DNA from 2 places in the Streptomyces changchenzhani genome. Region 2 is predicted to be linked to the other one. Evidence: riboswitches for the same ligand, from Rfam matches in the RefSeq annotation. Region 2 holds a riboswitch; the other holds the start of a gene.
What was found. Region 2 has a riboswitch for glycine ahead of gcvT (glycine cleavage system aminomethyltransferase GcvT). Riboswitches for the same ligand answer to the same signal wherever they lie in the genome.
Positions count from the first base shown of each region.

Region 1: another riboswitch for glycine. It lies ahead of gcvP (aminomethyl-transferring glycine dehydrogenase); the one in region 2 lies ahead of gcvT (glycine cleavage system aminomethyltransferase GcvT).

Region 1 is NZ_JBDHNH010000013.1:7,057-16,439, reverse strand. It holds gene ABCR94_RS32655 (hypothetical protein) at 1-578, shown strand, start outside; gene ABCR94_RS32650 (DUF5999 family protein) at 885-1,082, shown strand; gene gcvP (aminomethyl-transferring glycine dehydrogenase) at 1,182-4,067, opposite strand; glycine riboswitch at 4,278-4,381, opposite strand; gene ABCR94_RS32640 (PRC-barrel domain-containing protein) at 4,496-4,861, shown strand; gene ABCR94_RS32635 (DNA polymerase IV) at 4,789-6,303, opposite strand; gene ABCR94_RS32630 (MerR family transcriptional regulator) at 6,361-6,969, opposite strand; gene ABCR94_RS32625 (bifunctional nuclease family protein) at 7,138-7,611, opposite strand; gene ftsR (transcriptional regulator FtsR) at 7,665-8,408, opposite strand; gene ABCR94_RS32615 (FHA domain-containing protein) at 8,426-9,382, opposite strand.
Region 2 is NZ_JBDHNH010000002.1:194,798-204,180, reverse strand. It holds gene ABCR94_RS09155 (oxidoreductase) at 1-1,214, opposite strand, end outside; gene ABCR94_RS09150 (TerD family protein) at 1,523-2,098, opposite strand; gene ABCR94_RS09145 (GNAT family N-acetyltransferase) at 2,223-2,723, opposite strand; gene ABCR94_RS09140 (L-serine ammonia-lyase) at 2,717-4,099, opposite strand; gene glyA (serine hydroxymethyltransferase) at 4,246-5,508, opposite strand; gene gcvH (glycine cleavage system protein GcvH) at 5,587-5,964, opposite strand; gene gcvT (glycine cleavage system aminomethyltransferase GcvT) at 6,045-7,169, opposite strand; glycine riboswitch at 7,206-7,319, opposite strand; glycine riboswitch at 7,320-7,428, opposite strand; gene ABCR94_RS09120 (AAA family ATPase) at 7,597-8,277, shown strand; gene ABCR94_RS09115 (hypothetical protein) at 8,384-9,043, opposite strand; gene ABCR94_RS09110 (enhanced serine sensitivity protein SseB) at 9,313-9,383, shown strand, end outside.

The DNA of each region.
Region 1 (9,383 bases), on a different contig from region 2:
TTGTCCCCCCGGCTCCCGCGCCGGCTCTGCGCAGTGTCCTCGCGGCTCTCGGTTCTCCCACCGCAGTACGCGAGGCCCGTACCCCGGCTCTCCGTTCCGCCCAAGGACCGCTGAGCCCCGAACTCGCCCTGCCCCTTCACGTACTGGACCGCATGGTCCCGACCGGCCGACCGCCGCGCACGCGGCTCACAGGCTGGCGATTCCTCATCCGCAGCGGTGACCGCACGGTGGCCGCCGCCGACACCATGCTCACCCCCGACGGCTGGGCCTTCTCGCACTTCTGCGAGGGCCCGTACATCGCCTCCAGCGAGCGAGCCCTGCGCCAGGCCGAGGCCATGAATGGCCGCTACCAGCCGCGGCTCCTGTCCGTGCCCGAGCTATACATGCTCAATCTCTGGCTGCACGGCGAGCCGGAGGCGGACGCCTCCGACGACATGCCCCTCCCGACCGATGTGCTGGTGCCCCTCGCGCCGGCCCCGCCCGGCATCGCGTCGCACCATCCGCACCGGGTCGCCGACCTGCTGACCGTACTGACCAACCGACTGACCCCCGCCCCTCTCCTCAGCCAGCCCGCCTGACCGCACCGCCAGGCAGTCGGCCGCTCTGTGCCCCGTGACCAGTACTGGTGGTCACGGGGCACAGTCCTGCCCCGAACGGCGTAGCCCGTACCGGCCACCCCGAACCACCCAAAAAGACAACCCAGTTGAGCTGAACCGTCCGCACGGGTGATGCGTCATCAATCAGTAAGGAGAGCTGCCGTGAAATCCCTGCGGAAACACGTCCGTAGGGCAACACTGGGAACGGACCGATTGATACGGGGGGCGGTTATGAACACCGCATCGAGCCACAGGACACTCACTACAACGCAGCGAAAGAACCCTTCCATGTGTCAGCACCAGCCAGCCTGCCCATCAGCCGAATCCGCCGATCGGGAGGCCGCCCATCTCATGGCGCACCACCCTGAGCAGGGCTGGAGCCTGCTGTGCAACGGAGTTCTCCTATTCGAGGACACCGGTGAGCTGCTGCCGGACGGGCAGATCATCGCTCCGCACCGCCCGCTGGACGTGGTGACCGCCGCGTAGCTCCGGGCAGTACAACGAGGGGCCGGCCCGGAGAATCCTCCGAACCGGCCCCGACGCGTGTCCGCGCCCGTCTCCTGCGGCCGAGTGGCCGCGAGCACGTCAGTTGTCGTACTCGTCCAGCGGCGGGCAGGAGCAGACAAGGTTGCGGTCGCCGAACGCGCCGTCGATACGACGGACCGGCGGCCAGTACTTGTCCGCGGCCGAGACTCCGGCCGGGAAGACCGCTTCCTCACGGCTGTACGCGTGCTCCCACTCCCCGCCCAGCGCGGCCGCGGTGTGCGGCGCGTTGCACAACGGGTTGTCGTCGGCGGGCCAGTCGCCCGAGGCGACCTTGTCGATCTCGCTGCGGATCGCGATCAGCGCGTCGCAGAACCGGTCGATCTCCGCCAGGTCCTCGCTCTCGGTGGGCTCGATCATCAGCGTGCCGGCCACCGGGAACGACATGGTCGGAGCATGGAAGCCGTAGTCGATGAGGCGCTTGGCGATGTCGTCGACGCTCACACCGGTCGACTTCGACAACGGCCGGAGATCAACGATGCACTCGTGCGCCACCAGCCCGTTCGGACCGGCGTAGAGGACCGGAAAGTGCGGCTCCAGGCGCTTGGCGATGTAGTTCGCCGCGAGCACGGCGACCTGCGTCGCACGCTTGAGGCCCTCGCCGCCCATGAGGCGTACGTACGCCCAGGAGATCGGCAGGATGCCCGCCGAGCCCCACGGAGCGGCCGAGATCGGACCGACGCCCGTCCGCGGTCCGGCCGTCGGCTGGAGCGGGTGGTTCGGCAGATACGGCGCGAGGTGCGCCCGTACGCCAACCGGGCCGACCCCGGGGCCGCCGCCGCCGTGCGGGATGCAGAAGGTCTTGTGCAGGTTCAGATGGGAGACGTCCGAGCCGAACTTGCCCGGCTTGGCGAGGCCCACCAGCGCGTTGAGGTTCGCACCGTCCACGTACACCTGGCCGCCCGCGTCGTGCACGGCCGCACAGACGTCGCTGATGTGCTCCTCGAACACACCGTGCGTGGACGGGTAGGTGACCATGAGCACCGCGAGCTCGGCGCCGTGCTGCTCGATCTTCGCGTGCAGGTCGTCGACGTCGACGTCGCCGTCCTCGCGCGTCTTGACGACCACGACCTTCATCCCGGCCATCACCGCGCTCGCCGCGTTGGTGCCGTGCGCGGACGACGGGATCAGGCACACGGTGCGCTGAGCGTCGCCATTGGCCCGGTGGTAGGCCCGTACGGCCAGCAGGCCGGCGAGCTCACCCTGCGATCCGGCGTTGGGCTGGATGGACACCGCGTCGTACCCGGTGACCTCAGCGAGGCGCTCCTCCAGCTCACGGATGAGCGTCAGGTAGCCCTGTGCCTGCTCGACCGGCGCGAAGGGGTGGATCTGCCCGAACTCGGGCCAGGTGACCGGCTCCATCTCGGTGGTCGCGTTCAGCTTCATGGTGCAGGAGCCGAGCGGGATCATGCCGCGGTCGAGCGCGTAGTCGCGGTCGGCGAGTTTGCGCAGGTAGCGCAGCATCGCGGTCTCGGAGCGGTGCTGGTGGAACACCGGGTGGGCCAGGTAGTCGTCGGTGCGCAGCAGGCCGGCGGGCAGCGTCTCGGCCGTCGACACGTCCAGCGCCTCCAGGTCGCCGTCGACACCGAAGGCCGACCAGACCGCGGTGATCTCGGCGCGGGCCGTCGTCTCGTCGCAGGCGATCGAGAGGGTGTCGGCGTCGACCAGGCGCAGGTTGACCCCGCCCTCACGCGCCGCGGCGAGTACCTCGGCGGCCCTGCCGGGGACGCGCGCGGTGAGAGTGTCGAAGTACGAGCCGTGCACGATCTCCACGCCGCCCGCCCGCAGGCCCTCGGCGAGCAGTACGGCGTACCGGTGGGTGCGGCCGGCGATGCCGCGCAGCCCGTCCGGGCCGTGGTAGACGGCGTACATACCGGCCATCACCGCGAGGAGCACCTGCGCGGTACAGATGTTGCTGGTGGCCTTCTCCCGGCGGATGTGCTGCTCACGCGTCTGCAGCGCCAGCCGGTAGGCCTTGTTGCCGTCGGCGTCGACGGACACACCGACGAGCCGGCCGGGCAGGCTGCGGGCGAACTTCTCGCGCACGGCCATGAAGCCGGCGTGCGGGCCGCCGAAGCCCATCGGCACACCGAAGCGCTGGGTGGTGCCCACCGCGATGTCCGCACCCAGCTCGCCGGGCGAGGTGAGCAGCGTCAGCGCCAGCAGGTCGGCGGCGACGGTGACGATCGCACCGAGCTCGTGCGCCTGCGCGACGACGGGCTTGATGTCCCGTACGACGCCGGAGGCTCCCGGGTACTGCAGCAGCACACCGAAGACGCCGCGCTCGGCGACCTCGGCCGGGATCCCGTCGCTCAGATCGGCGACGACGACCTCGACACCGGTCGGCTCGGCGCGGGTCTGGATCACCGCGACGGTCTGCGGGAAGGCGTCGGAGTCGATCAGGAAGACGCCCTTCTTGACCTTGCCGACCCGGCGGGAGAGTGCCATGGCCTCGGCGGCGGCGGTGCCCTCGTCGAGCAGCGAGGCGCCGGAGGTGGGCAGCCCGGTCAGGTCGGCCACCATCGTCTGGAAGTTGAGGAGCGCCTCCAGCCGGCCCTGCGAGATTTCCGGCTGGTAGGGCGTGTACGCCGTGTACCAGGAGGGGCTCTCCATCACGTTGCGCAGGATCACCGGCGGCGTGAAGGTGCCGTAGTAGCCGAGCCCGATCATCGGGGCGAGCACCTGGTTGCTGTCCGCGAGCGTGCGCAGCTCGGCCTGTACTTCGGCCTCGGTGCGCGCGTCCGGCAGGGCCAGCGCCTCGGTGCTCTTGATGACGTCCGGCACCGCGGCCGCGGTCAGCTCGTCGAGCGAGCCGTAGCCGACCTGGGCGAGCATTTTGGCCTGCGCTTCGGCATCGGGGCCGATGTGGCGCTGCTCGAAGGGGATGCCACGCTCAAGCTGTGAGAGCGGAATGCGGTTTGCGGTCATCTGCGGAAGGCCTCCTGGTCTGACGCGACCTGCGAGGGCACCACTGCGGGTACCCGGACGGCCTCCCCCTCTGTCATCTCAACCTGAGAGCTTCACCGGGGCGCGAAAAACACGCTCCGACTTTCACCGTCGGTGAGGGAAGGCTCCGTCCGGGCAGTGCTCCTTGCGGAGACATGCCCGTGCGACTCCCACCCTGCTTTCCAGAGTGACCTCGTCCATGCGGTACGGGGGCCTGAGAGATTCCGGGGAGGATTTGCTCCTTCGGCGCCTCCGGCACGTTCACGTTCGCCGGAGGACTCTCCCGCACGGGGTCAGTAGCCGTTTGCCAGCCTACCAGCGAGCCCAGTCACCCATCCCTCGAGTGGCCGGGGTCCCCGATGTGCACTTTCGTAGTGTTTACGGAGCAGTTGCGATCAGTTGGAGGGACCGTGCAGACCGACATCGATCCGCGCAGCCTGATCGGCCGCAAGGCGTACGACCGCAATGGCACCAAGATCGGAACGGTGGACGAGGTGTACCTCGACGACGCCACGGGAGTCCCGGAATGGGCGGCCGTACGCACCGGCCTCTTCAGCCGGGACGCCTTCGTGCCCCTGGAGCCGAGCGAGGTCGTGGACCAGTCACTGCACGTCCCCTTCGAGCGGGCGCTCATCAAGGACGCCCCGGACTTCGGCGTGGGCCGCCATCTCTCCCCGGAGCAGGAGCTGCAGCTCTATCACCACTACGGGCTGGAGATCTCGCCGCCCGCATCCGACCGGGACTTCGGCAAGCTGGCGGGCGAGGACACCACCTGAGCCTCCCGGCCCCCTGATTCCCCCGGCTCCGCCGACTCGTCCGCCGCCCGTACCAGCGGAAGCGGATCGGAAGGCTCCAGATCGGGATCGTCCACCTTGAAGGTCCGTACCCACCCGGGCCTCGATGTCGGCTCCTCGAAGCGCACCGTGACCCGCCCCAGGCCGCTGCCCTGCACCCAGCCGGCTCCGTGCTGGGCATGCCGTACGTCGTGTCCCGCGTGCCACCGCCGCTCCGGCAGCGGCTCGGGCGCCCGCTCCAGCGCCGCTCCGCCCCCGTACGGCTCTCCTTCCCCCGCATTTCCTTCCTCGGCCCCCGCGTCTTCGCCTGCCGCCTCCTCCGCCGCTGCCCTCTCGGTCTCAGCCTTCTCTGTCGCCGCCTGGGCGAAGAGGTCCTCCTGGGTGTAGTCCGCGAGCCCGGTGACCCCCACGCCGAGCAGTCGCACCCCGCCCGTGGTGTCCACCGATTCCAGCAGCCGCCCCGCGGCCTCCCGCACCACGCCCGGATCGTCCGTGGGCCCGCGCAGGGTCTCGGAGCGCGTCAGCGTCGAGAAGTCGTACCGCCGCACCTTGAGCACGACCGTCCTGCCCGACCGCCCGGCCGCCCGCAGCCGCACCACGCACCGGTCGGCCAGCCGCCCCACCTCTGCCCTGATCCTGACCCGGTCGTGCAGATCCACCTCGAAGGTGTCCTCGACCGATACGGACTTCGCGTCCCGCTCGGACACCACGGGCCGGTCGTCGAACCCGGAGGCCATCCGGTACAGCGACGCACCGTGCGCCTTCCCCAGCAGCCGTACGAGCTCGTCCTCGCCCGCCTCGGCCAGCTCGACGACGGTCGTCATCCCGGCCCGCCGCAGATGCTCCCCGGTGGCCGGCCCGACCCCCGGCAGAATCCGCACCGGCATCGGCGCCAGCAGCTCCCGCTCGGTGCCGGGCTCTATCAGCACCAGACCGTCGGGCTTCGCCTGCTCCGAGGCGATCTTCGCCAGCATCTTGGATCCCGCGAGCCCCACCGACCCGGTGAGCCCGGTGACGGCTCTGATGTCCTCCCGCAGCCGCTCTCCGGCCGTCCGGGCGGAGGCGGCGTCGTCGGCCACCCCACCCGCCTCCAGGTCCACGAAGGCCTCGTCCAGGCTCAGCGGCTCCACCAGCGGCGAGAGCCGCCCCAGCAGCTCCATGACCTGATCGCTCACCGCCCGGTACAGGGAGAAGCGCGGATTGAGATACGCGGCGTTCGGACACAGCCGCCGGGCCTGCGCCACCGGCATCGCGGAGTGCACCCCGAATCGCCTGGCTTCGTACGACGCGGTGGCGACCACCCCACGCGTGCCGATCCCCCCGACGACCACCGGCTTCCCGCGCAGGCTCGGCTTCGACGCCTGCTCCGCGGCGGCGTAGAAGGCATCCATGTCCAGATGCAGGATGGTCGGTACGGGTCTCACATCACCGATGCTGCCGTACGGCACTGACAATCGACCGTCGGGAGCACGAACAGGCGCTCAGACAGCCTTGTTGCGGCGTCGCGCGAGCTCGTCGGCGGGGTTGCTCCCGATCAGGGTCTCGCCGGTGTCGACCCGCTCGCCGTGCAGCTGGGACAGAGCGCTCTCCACGTCCCGCCAGACCACGCCCACGGCGATTCCGAAGACGCCCTGGCCACCCTGGAGAAGCTCGACGACCTCATCGGGCGACGAGCACTCGTGCACCGTCGCGCCGTCGCTCATCAGCGTCATCCGATCGAGATCCTTGAACCCGCGGGCCCGAAGGTGCTGGACCGCCGTCCGGATGTTCTGCAGTCCGACACCGGTGTCCAGGAATCGCTTCACGATCTTGAGGACTACGACGTCCCGGAAGCTGTAGAGACGCTGCGTGCCCGACCCGTAGGCGGGCCGGACGCTCGGCTCGACCAGCCCGGTGCGGGCCCAGTAGTCGAGCTGCCGGTACGTGATCCCCGCCGCCGCACACGCGGTCGGCCCCCGGTATCCCACGCTCTCGGTCGCTGCCTCACCCGTGGCCGACGCTACAGCCTGCTGCCTCGCGGTGGGTTCTACCGCATTGCCGTAAAGCGGATACGGCCCGCCCGCCACCGTACCGTCGCCGCTGCTTCTCACGCCGACCTCCGTCCTTGACCTGCCCTTGTCGACGGTAGGCAGTCGCTTGGGGTGCGTCAACGATCGCCGCGCTCGCCACGCCGAGTGATAATCACCCTAAGAGTGGTTTCCCGTGCGCCTCTTCCGGGAACGGCTCCCCGAATGTCCCGACGCGCCCTGACGCGCAGGTCACTGACTATTGGTCCCGAAGTCCTCGGGAGAGATCTGGTCGAGGAACTCGCGGAACTTCTCCACTTCGTCCTCCTGCTCGTCCGGGATCGCAATCCCGGCATCATCGAGCACACCGTCACTGCCATAGATCGGCGTTCCGGTGCGCAGCGCCAGCGCTATGGCGTCCGAGGGCCTCGCACTCACCTCGACTCCGCTGGCGAAGACCAGCTCGGCGTAGAAGACCCCTTCCCGCAGGTCCGTAATGCGCACTTCGGTGAGCTCCTGGCCAACCGCTTCGAGTACGTCCTTGAAGAGGTCATGGGTCAGCGGCCTGGCAGGGGCCATCCCCTGCTGGGCAAAAGCGATCGCGGTCGCTTCTCCCGGCCCGATCCAGATGGGAAGGTACCGGTCGCCTCCCACTTCACGCAGGAGCACGATCGGCTGGTTGGAGGGCATTTCCACCCGGACACCTACGACGTCGAGCTCGTTCACACAGCAACCCTAGGACGTGCCTGGCAGGTTTGGGTAGTCGGGCTCCTCCAAGCTCAGTGCAGCCGCACCCCGAGGGCCGTCTGAATGAGCGCGGCGTGGAGCCGGACGGACAGCTCGGCGAGCTCTTTCACGGTCTCCTCCGCACGTGCTCTGGTCTGCGGATTCGGGTGCCGGCGCAGCGGAGCGACCACCTGTTCGACCAGGCCGGCCTCGCGATCGGCGGCGGCTTTCACCGCGCGCAGATGCCGCGGCTCCAGGCCGAAACGTCCCAGATCCGCGACGAGCCTGGCGACGGTGACGGCTTCAGCGTCGTAACCGCCACCCGGCATCGGCGAGATCAGGCCATACGACTCCCACGCGTCGAGCTCGGCCTCGCCGACCTCCGCGGCCGCGAGGAGCTCCGCCCGACCGATCCGGACCGCGGTCGGGCGGTCGATGCCGGATTCAGGTGAACCGTCGAGCGGGTCGCACGGACCCGCGGAGGCGGGTAGCTGGACCTGCTCACCGCGCTCCAGCGCGTCCAGATGCTCACGGATGACCTTCAGCGGCAGGTAGTGGTCCCGCTGCATCCGCAGCACCTGGGCCAGCCGCTCAACGTCCTCGGGGCTGAATTTCCGGTACCCGGACGGCGTGCGCCGCGGCTCGACAAGACCCTCGGTCTCCAGGAAGCGAATCTTGGAGATCGAGACCTCGGGAAACTCCTCGCGCAGCAGGCTGAGCACCGTGCCGATACTCACCAGGCGGTCACCCGCGGTGCCGGTGCCGGTTCCGGCACCGCCTGTCGCTGTTCGCAGCATGGGTCTTCCCGTAGGCGTCACATGGCCCGCTGGCTCGCGTAGAACACCAGCCGGTACTTGCCGATCTGCACCTCGTCACCGTTGGACAGGAGCACCGCGTCGATGCGCTCACGGTTGACGTACGTACCGTTGAGGCTGCCGACGTCGGAGACGGTGAACCCACCGTCCCCACCCCGGCGGAACTCCACATGGCGTCGCGAGACCGTCACGTCGTCGAGGAAGATGTCGCTCTGCGGGTGTCGCCCGGCGGTGGTCAGCTCGCCGTCCAGGAGGAAGCGGCTGCCCGAATTCGGACCGCGGCGCACCACCAGCAGGGCCGCACCGAGCGGCAGCGCGTCGACGGCCGCCTGAGCCTCCGGCGACAGCGAGGGGGCAGAGGTCTGGCCCGTCGCCTCCGCCTCGTACGCCTCAAGCCCCGAGATGGAGATGGTCGACGTGGTCTCCGAGGGGCGCTCGGGCGATGCCCCGGCCCTCAGCGGCGCTCCGCAGTTGGAGCAGAACCGGCTGGCCTCGGCATTGCGATGCCCACACCTCGTACAAACCGGCAAGGCCGACATGGACGGATCCTCCTGCCGCGGCTGCCCCGCAGAGGCGTTGGTTGCATACGGGTCGGAGGTAAACCCTCCACCCGTACTTGAGGTTGACGGTTCCCCGAAACCTATGCGGCCGGGACCCGCAGGGTCAACAGACGACGCGCCCTGGCCACCCGAAATGTCACCACCCGGACCAGCGACCTCGTCCCGGAACAGCGGGCGGTCCCCGCCCGGTTCCTCGGCATCTCCATGGCGCGGGGCACGGTGCCGGGCGGCGCTGTTGGCACCGTCCTCGCGTGTGCTCTTGCCGAACAACTTCGCAAACAACTTCACGGGCGATTCCCCTTGACCGAAACAGACCCGCCCGTGGGGCAGGACGAACCCTGAATGAACACACCTGCCGACTCGGACATCTTCACAACGTCCGTATCCGCCAAACAGT
Region 2 (9,383 bases):
GTCACCTCGTGCCCGCGCTCGGCCGCCGAGACCGCGCAGGCCAGGCCCGCGGGTCCGGCCCCGACGATGCCGACGCGCTTGGCGCGGCGGGTGGGGGAGAGGATCAGCTCGGTCTCGTGGCAGGCGCGCGGGTTGACCAGGCAGGACGTGATCTTCCCGCTGAAGGTGTGGTCCAGGCAGGCCTGGTTGCAGCCGATGCAGGTGTTGATGGCGTCGGCGCGCCCGGCGCTCGCCTTGGCGACGAAGTCGGGGTCGGCGAGGAAGGGCCGGGCGAGCGAGACCAGGTCCGCATGGCCCTCGGCGAGCAACTGCTCTGCCTTCTCAGGGGTGTTGATGCGGTTGGTCGTCACCAGCGGGATGCCGACCGAGCCCATGACCCGCTTGGTCACCCAGGCGTAGGCGCCGCGCGGCACCGAGGTCGCGATGGTGGGGATGCGGGCCTCGTGCCAGCCGATGCCGGTGTTGATGATGGTCGCGCCGGCCGCCTCGATCTTCTGGGCGAGCGTGATCACCTCCGCCAGCGTGGAGCCGCCGGGGACCAGGTCCAGCATGGAGAGGCGGTAGATCAGAATGAAGTTCGGGCCCACCCGCTCGCGCACCCGCTGGACGATCTCGACAGGGAGGCGGATGCGGTTCTCGTACGAGCCGCCCCACCGGTCGTCGCGGTGGTTGGTGTGGGCGGCGATGAACTCATTGATCAGGTACCCCTCGGAGCCCATGATCTCGACGCCGTCGTACCCGGCCGACTTGGCGAGCGCCGCCGCCCGTACGAAGTCCTCGATCGTCTCTTCGATCTCCGCATCGGTCAGCGCATGCGGCACGAAGGGGCTGATCGGCGCCTGGAGCGCGCTCGGGGCGACCAGCTCGGGGTGGTGCGCGTACCGGCCGAAGTGCAGGATCTGCATCGCGATCCGGCTGCCCTCGCGGTGTACGGCGTCGGTCACCTGCCGGTGCTGCGCCGCCTCGGCCTCGGTGGTCAGCTTGGCCCCGCCGGGGTAGGGGCGGCCCCGGTCGTTGGGCGCGATGCCGCCGGTGACCATGAGGCCCACGCCGCCGCGGGCGCGGGCCGCGTAGAACTCGGCCATCCGCTCGAAGCCGCGCTCGGCCTCTTCGAGCCCGACGTGCATCGAGCCCATCAGCACGCGGTTGGGCAGCGTGGTGAAGCCGAGGTCGAGGGGGCTCAGCAGGTTCGGGTACTCATTCGTCGGACTCATGAGGCCATGTGTAGTCCACCCGACGCGCCTTGTGCAACAAGTTGCATAAGGCGAACGGTGTTAGATCGGCGACACTCGCGCCGTGCGTTCACATCGTCGCCCTAGGTGGCGGCCGGCCGATCTGCATGTACGTGCGCTCGATTGGCCAGGACCGTACCGACTGGTCGGCCTGACGGGAAGAGAGCCGTGGAGAGGGGAGGAGATGGAGGAGAGATGGAGGCGGAACTGAGAATGCCCGCACCGATTGAACCGGCGCGGGCATTCACTCACTGCTCACTGCTCACAGCTTCACTTCAGGCTGCTTCAGGTCAGATGTTGACGCCGAAGTCCGTCGCGATGCCGCGCAGGCCCGAGGCGTAGCCCTGGCCGACGGCGCGGAACTTCCACTCCGCACCGTTGCGGTAGAGCTCGCCGAAGACCATGGCGGTCTCCGTCGACGCGTCCTCGGAGAGGTCGTAGCGGGCGAGCTCCTTGTTGTCCGCCTGGTTGATCACGCGAATGAACGCGTTGCGAACCTGGCCGAAGCTCTGACCGCGGCTCTCACCCTCGTGGATGGAGACGGGGAAGACGACCTTGTCGACCTCGGCGGGAACCGTCGAGAGGCCCACCTTGATCTGCTCGTCGTCGCCCTCGCCCTCACCGGTGGTGTTGTCACCGGTGTGCTCCACAGAGCCGTCGGGGCTCTTGAGGTTGTTGAAGAAGACGAAGTGCTGGTCCGAGACGACCTTGCCGCTGGCGTCCACCAGCAGGGCGCTGGCATCGAGGTCGAAGTCGGTCCCGGTCGTGCTGCGTACGTCCCAGCCCAGGCCTACCGTGACGGCGGTCAGGCCGGGGGCCTCCTTCGAGAGCGAGACGTTGCCGCCCTTGGAGAGACTGACACCCATGAAGATCCCTGCTCAATCCGGCGCGGGCCACGCCCCTTGACGATCTCTTTGCCCAACCCGCCAACGGATGCGGAGCCCGGTCAGTTCCCGAAACTCCCGCGAAGTCCACCGAATGGCGGCGAAGTCATTCCCCGGCGATTCTGATGACCATGTCCGGCCGGTCCCACATCACCGCGGGCGGCCGTGCGAGCACGGTCCCGGTCCGCTCGGCGCCCACGCCGAGATAAAAACCCTCGGCGGGCGGATGCGCGACGACACGCACCTCCCCGATCCCGGCGTCCCGCGCCTCGTCCCGCAGATGCGCGACCAGCAGGCGGCCGATGCCGCGCCCCTGGGCGGCGTCGGAGACAAACATCAGGTCGAGCTCCGGCGGGTCGAGGAGGAGAGCGTAGAACCCGAGCACCGGCTCCCCGGACTCCTCCGGCGACCCGGCCCCGACGGCGACGAAGACCCGGTGGGCCTCGATGTAGTCGGGCCCCACCCGGTACCCGGCGATCAGCGGCGCGTACGGGCCCTCGTAGGCGCGGGAGGCCCGCACGATCCGGGTGAGCCGCTTCGCGTCCCGCGCGACGGCCCGCCGGACCCGTACAGCCGCGGGGACAGCCCCGGGGCGCCCGCTCAGCACTCGATGACGTTGACCGCGAGACCGCCCCGCGCGGTCTCCTTGTACTTGACCTTCATGTCGGCGCCGGTTTCCTTCATGGTCTTGATGACCTTGTCCAGGGACACCTTGTGCTGGCCGTCGCCGCGCATCGCCATCTTCGCCGCCGTGACCGCCTTGACGGCAGCCATGCCGTTGCGCTCGATGCACGGGATCTGTACGAGACCGCCGACCGGGTCGCAGGTCAGACCCAGGTTGTGCTCCATACCGATCTCGGCCGCGTTCTCGACCTGCTCGGGGGTGCCGCCGAGCACCTCGGCCAGGGCGCCGGCCGCCATCGAGCAGGCGGAGCCGACCTCGCCCTGGCAGCCGACCTCGGCGCCGGAGATGGAGGCGTTCTCCTTGAAGAGCATGCCGATCGCGCCGGCGGAGAGCATGAAGCGGACGATGCCCTCCTCGTCGGCGCCGGGCACGAAGTTCATGTAGTAGTGCAGGACGGCCGGGATGATGCCGGCGGCGCCGTTGGTGGGGGCGGTGACCACGCGCCCGCCCGCCGCGTTCTCCTCGTTGACCGCCATCGCGTAGAGCGTGATCCACTCCATGGCGTGGGCCAGCGGGTCGCCCTCGGCGCGTAGCTGACGGGCCGAGTTGGCGGCGCGGCGGCGGACCTTGAGGCCGCCGGGGAGGATGCCCTCGCGGGACATGCCGCGCGAGACGCAGGTCTGCATGACGCCCCAGATCTCAAGCAGGCCCCCGCGGATCTCGGCCTCGGTGCGCCAGGACAGCTCGTTCTCCAGCATCAGAGCGGAGATCGAAAGGCCGGTCTCGCGCGAGAGGCGCAGCAGCTCGTCGCCCGTACGGAAGGGGTACTTGAGCGCCGTGTCGTCGGGGACGACGCGGTCCTGGCCCACGGCGTCCTCGTCGACGACGAAGCCGCCGCCCACCGAGTAGTAGGTCTTCTCCAGGAGGGGGCTGCCCGCGGCGTCGTAGGCGAAGAGGGTCATGCCGTTCGCGTGGTACGGCAGGGAGCGACGCCGGTGCAGGATCAGCTGGGTCGGCTCGTTGAAGTCGATCTCGTGGTCCGTGCCGATCTCCGTGAACAGCAGCCGCAGCCGGCCGGTCTTCCTGATCCGCTCGACATCGGCGTCGGCGCTCTCCACATCGACGGACTTGGGCGAGTGGCCCTCAAGGCCGAGCAGCACCGCCTTGGGCGTGCCGTGCCCGTGTCCGGTCGCGCCGAGCGAGCCGAAGAGCTCGCACCGTACGGACGTGGTCTGGGCGAGCAGGCCGTCCTTCTTCAGCCGGCCCACGAACATCCGGGCGGCGCGCATGGGGCCGACGGTGTGGGAGCTGGACGGGCCTATGCCGATCGAGAACAGGTCGAAGACCGAGAGGGCCACGGTAGAACTCCTAGCTGGTTGGTAGACGCCGTTGTCTGCCGGGGTGGTGCGGGTGGTGGACAAGAGACGGGGCACCGCTCCCACTGTCCAGTGTGCGCGGTGCCCCGATGTTCAGTTGTGGTGCTACTGGGCTGTTTAGTACGTAACTACTTCAGACCAGGGTAGAGCGGGTGCTTGTCGGCCAGCGCGGTGACCCGGGCGGCAAGACCGTCGCGGTCGTATGTCGGCTTCAGCGCGGCGGCGATGATTTCCGCCACCTCGGTGAAGTCCTCGATGGTGAAGCCGCGGGTGGCCAGCGCCGGGGTGCCGATCCGCAGACCTGAGGTGACCATCGGGGGCCGCGGGTCGTTCGGGACGGCGTTGCGGTTGACCGTGATGCCGACCTCGTGGAGGCGGTCCTCGGCCTCCTGGCCGTTCAGCGCGGAGTTGCGCAGGTCGACGAGGACCAGGTGGACGTCCGTGCCGCCGGACAGCACGGAGACGCCGTGCTCGGTGACGTCGGACTGCACCAGGCGCTCGGCCAGGATGCGGGCGCCGTCCAGGGTGCGCTGCTGGCGCTCCTTGAAGTCCTCGGTCGCCGCGATCTTGAACGAGACGGCCTTGGCCGCGATGACGTGCTCCAGGGGGCCGCCCTGCTGTCCGGGGAAGACCGCCGAGTTGATCTTCTTGGCGAGCTCCTGTGTGGACAGGATCACACCACCGCGCGGACCGCCGAGGGTCTTGTGCGTGGTGGTGGTCGTGACGTGGGCGTGCGGCACCGGGTTGGGGTGCAGCCCCGCGGCGACCAGACCGGCGAAGTGCGCCATGTCGACCATCAGGTACGCGCCGACCTCGTCCGCGATGCGGCGGAAGGCGGCGAAGTCCAGCTGGCGCGGGTACGCCGACCAGCCGGCCACGATGAGCTTGGGCTGCGACTCCTTGGCGAGGCGCTCGACCTCGTCCATGTCGACCTCGCCGGTGGCGTCGTCGACGTGGTAAGCGACCACGTTGTAGAGCTTGCCGGAGAAGTTGATCTTCATGCCGTGGGTCAGGTGCCCGCCGTGGGCGAGGTTCAGACCCATGATCGTGTCGCCCGGCTTGATCAGCGCGACCATCGCGGCGGCGTTGGCCTGGGCGCCCGAGTGCGGCTGCACGTTCGCGTGCTCGGCGCCGAAGAGCGCCTTGACGCGGTCGATCGCGATCTGCTCGATCACGTCGACGTGCTCGCAGCCGCCGTAGTAGCGGCGGCCGGGGTAACCCTCGGCGTACTTGTTGGTGAGGACGGAGCCCTGGGCCTCCATGACGGCCACCGGAGCGAAGTTCTCCGAGGCGATCATTTCGAGGGTGGTCTGCTGGCGGAGCAGCTCGGCGTCGACGGCGGCGGCGACGTCCGGGTCGAGCTCATGCAGGGGAGTGTCGAGAACAGTCATCACGGTCCCGTTCGAGTCGTCGGGCTTCGGGCTTCGGGCTTGAGGCTTGGGGCTTGGGGCGGCCGACCGGCCACCCGGTTAGTTGCCGGAGAGAGCGGTGTACTCGTCGGCGGAGAGCAGGTCGTCCGGCTCCTGGGTGACGCGCACCTTGAACAGCCAGCCGCCCTCGAACGGGGCGGAGTTCACCAGCGAGGGGTCGTCGACGACGTCCTGGTTGAACTCGGTGACCTCACCGGTCACCGGCGCGTACAGGTCGCTGACCGACTTGGTCGACTCCAGCTCACCGCAGGTCTCGCCCGCGGTCACCGTGTCGCCTACCTCGGGGAGCTGGGCATAAACGACGTCGCCGAGCGCGTTGGCCGCGAACTCGGTGATGCCGATCGTCGCGACGCCGTCCTCGGCGGTCGCGAGCCACTCGTGCTCCTTGCTGTACCGCAGCTGCTGGGGGTTGCTCATGACCTGAATTCTCCTGTACGCGGGGGAGTGCTGAGGAACGGTGGTCTTGCGGAGTGAGACTCGCGTCTCGGACCGGCGGGCTACTTCTGGCGCTTGTAGAACGGCAGCGCGACGACCTCGTAGGGCTCGTGTGCCCCGCGGATGTCCACACCCACCCCGGGCGTGCCGGGCGCCGCATGCGCCGGGTCGACGTACGCGATGGCGATCGGCTTGCCCAGCGTCGGGGACGGGGCACCCGATGTGACCTCGCCGATGACCTTGCCGTCCGCGACCACCTGGTACCCGGCGCGCGGCACCCGGCGGCCCTCGGCGATCAGGCCGACCAGCTTGCGCGGCGGCGCGGTCTCGGCGCGCTCGGCGGCGGCCTCAAGGGCGGCGCGGCCGACGAAGTCGCCCTCCTTCTCGAACTTCACGACCCGGCCCAGGCCCGCGTCGAACGGCGTCAGCGCGGTGGTCAGCTCGTGCCCGTACAGCGGCATGCCCGCCTCCAGGCGCAGCGTGTCGCGGCAGGACAGGCCGCAGGGGACCAGACCGACGGGGGCGCCGGCCTCGGTCAGCGCCCGCCACAGCTTCTCGGCGTGCTGCGGATCGACGAACAGCTCGAAGCCGTCCTCGCCGGTGTAGCCGGTACGTGCGATGAGCGCCGGGACGCCCGCGACGGTGCCGGGCAGGCCCGCGTAGTACTTTAGCCCGTCCAGATCGGCGTCGGTCAGGGACTTCAGGATGCCGGGGGACTCGGGGCCCTGGACGGCGATCAGCGCGTACGCGTCACGATCGTCGCGTACGTCGGCCTCGAAGCCGGTGGCGCGAGCGGTCAGGGCGTCCAGGACCACCTGGGCGTTGCCGGCGTTGGCGACCACCAGATATTCGGGGGCCTCGGTGTCGGCAAGGCGGTAGACGATCAGATCGTCCAGGATCCCGCCGTCCTCCTGGCAGATCATGGTGTAGCGGGCGCGGCCGGGGCCGACCGTCCCGATGTTGCCGACGAGCGCGTGGTTCAGCAGGGCGGCGGCCTGCGGCCCGGTGACGGCGATCTCGCCCATGTGGGACAGGTCGAAGAGGCCGGCGTGCGTGCGTACGGCGAGATGCTCGTCGCGCTCACTGCCGTACCGCAGCGGCATGTCCCAGCCCGCGAAGTCGGTCATGGTCGCGCCCAGCGAGCGATGCAGTGCATCGAGGGCGGTGAGACGGGGGACATTGCTCATGTGTGGGGCTCCCAGGGCATGACAGGCGAGGACACATCCTCCCCATCTGTCATCGGAACCTGAGAGGTTCACCACGACCGCACGTAAGTGTGGTCGTGACTTGCACCTTGGGTGGAGCCGCCACAAAGGCGGCTCGCTTTTCAGATCTGCCTCGCCCGCGCGGTTCGGGGCCTGAGAGATTCAAGGGAGGAACTTGCTCCTTCGGCGTCCGAGCAGCACCAGACGAACTGGGTGCTCCGGACTCTCCCGCGCGGATTCAAGCGGCCGTTATGGAGTTGGCGGGCACATCATTGCACGCATCGCGGGGCGGCGGGTCGGGCGGGCCGAAGCGGACGTCAACCGGCCGCATCCGCAAATGGCTTGTGGCCCATTACCTATTCTTTACACTTCTTGGGCAAGGGTGGGGGACCCGACATGGGGGAGTGCGATGACGGTGCAGCAGCCCGGTGCGTATTACGCGACGAGCGCGGGGGTCGCGCGCGACGTGGTGCCCGCACAGCAGGGCGCACCGGCCACGGAGACGGCCTGTCGGCCCGTGGCCACCGTCTCTGATCTGCGCGACCGCGCCGGCCGCAGCCCGGGGAGCCTGGTCTTCGCGGCGGGGGACGTGGTGGTCGTCTCCGGACTGCCCGGCAGCGGCAAGAGCACGCTGATCCGGCGCGCGGCGGCTTCCCGCCGCATCGACTCGCAGGACGTGCGCGAGCGGTGGCAGCGCCGGATGCCGCGCTTCCTGCCGTACGCGCTCTACCGCCCCCTCGTCCGCGCCGCGCACTACGCCGGGCTGCGGCGCGCCCTGCGCTCCGGCGAGAGCGTCGTCGTGCACGACTGCGGCACGCTCGCCTGGGTGCGGGGCTGGCTGTCGCGCGACGCCCGGCGCAGGGGCGTGGCCCTGCATCTGCTGCTGCTCGACGTCACGCCCGAGGTGGCGCGGGCCGGGCAGCAGGAGCGCGGCCGGGGTGTTTCCGGGTACGCCTTCGCCCGCCACCGGCGGGCGGTGGGGCGGCTCGTGCGGGACGCGGAGAGCGGCACGCTGCCCGCCGGGTGCGCCTCGGCCGTACTGCTGGACCGGGCGGCGGCGACCGCGCTGCGGGCCATCGACTTCGAGTAGCGGCTTCGAGCTACGGCCGGGCTTCGGGTGCCCGACAGCGCGGCGGGACCCGGTCCGCATCGGGCACGCGGACCGGGTCCCGTCGACGCGCAGGCGTCCGTGGCCGCTAGAGCGGCAGCGGCACCGGCAGCGGGAGGGGCGGCACCGGCACCGGCAGGGCTGGCAGCGGCGGCAGCGGCACCGGCAGGGGCAGCTTGGTCAGCAGACCCAGGATCAGCGGGATCACCGTGGTGACCGTCCCGGTGACCGCGGCCAGGATCTTCGCCGGGTCGGCAGCCGTGACGGCCGCCACCAGCTCGGTCACCTTGGCCTGGAGCGCGGCGAGCGCGTCGGCCACCGGGTCGGCCACCGCGGCGCGGTCGGCCGGTGAGCCGCCGAGCCCAGGAAGCGCCGGGAGGGCGGGCGTGGCGGGCAGGGCCGGGAGGGCCGGGGTCGCCGGAGTCGCGGGAGTTGCCGGGGTCGCCGGCAGGCCGGCCGCGGTGATCGCCTTGGTCACCTTCTCCGCGAGCTCCTTGACCTTGGCCGGGTCGGGCTTCGCCGCGAGCGCCTCCTTGAGGAGGTCACCCAGCGGGCCCACGAGGCCCAGCTTGGACAGTACGTCCGCCTGGCCAAGCAGCGCCGCCGGGTCCGGTGCGGCGTTGGCCACGGTGGACGCGACGGGACGCTCCTGCACGGCCGCGGCTGCGGACGGGCCGGCGAAGCCTATGGTGACGGCACCGCAGAGGGCAGAGGTGATGAGGAAGGTGGCAGGCCGTTTGAGTGCCATGCGGGGAATCCTTTTCGCTGTGGGGGGAGCGGTGTGCACGCCCGAGGACGCGTTGGTGCCACCCTCCGAGCCACCACCACACTCCGCAACCGGATGGCTACCAAACGTGTCAGGAAGTGGTAGGGGACGGTGTGTCGGCCCGGCGGGCTAGGGTTCTCGCGCAGAAACGAGCACGGCTTCAATGAGCACGGCTTCAACGAGCACGGCTTCCATGGGCGCGGCCTCAATGAGCGCGGCCGTGGCGAGCACAGCTGTCGGCAGGGGTGGACATGGAATTTCCGGCGCAGGCGCATCCGCATCCGCACGGAGGCGGCGGATGGCCAGGCAACGAACTCGAAGA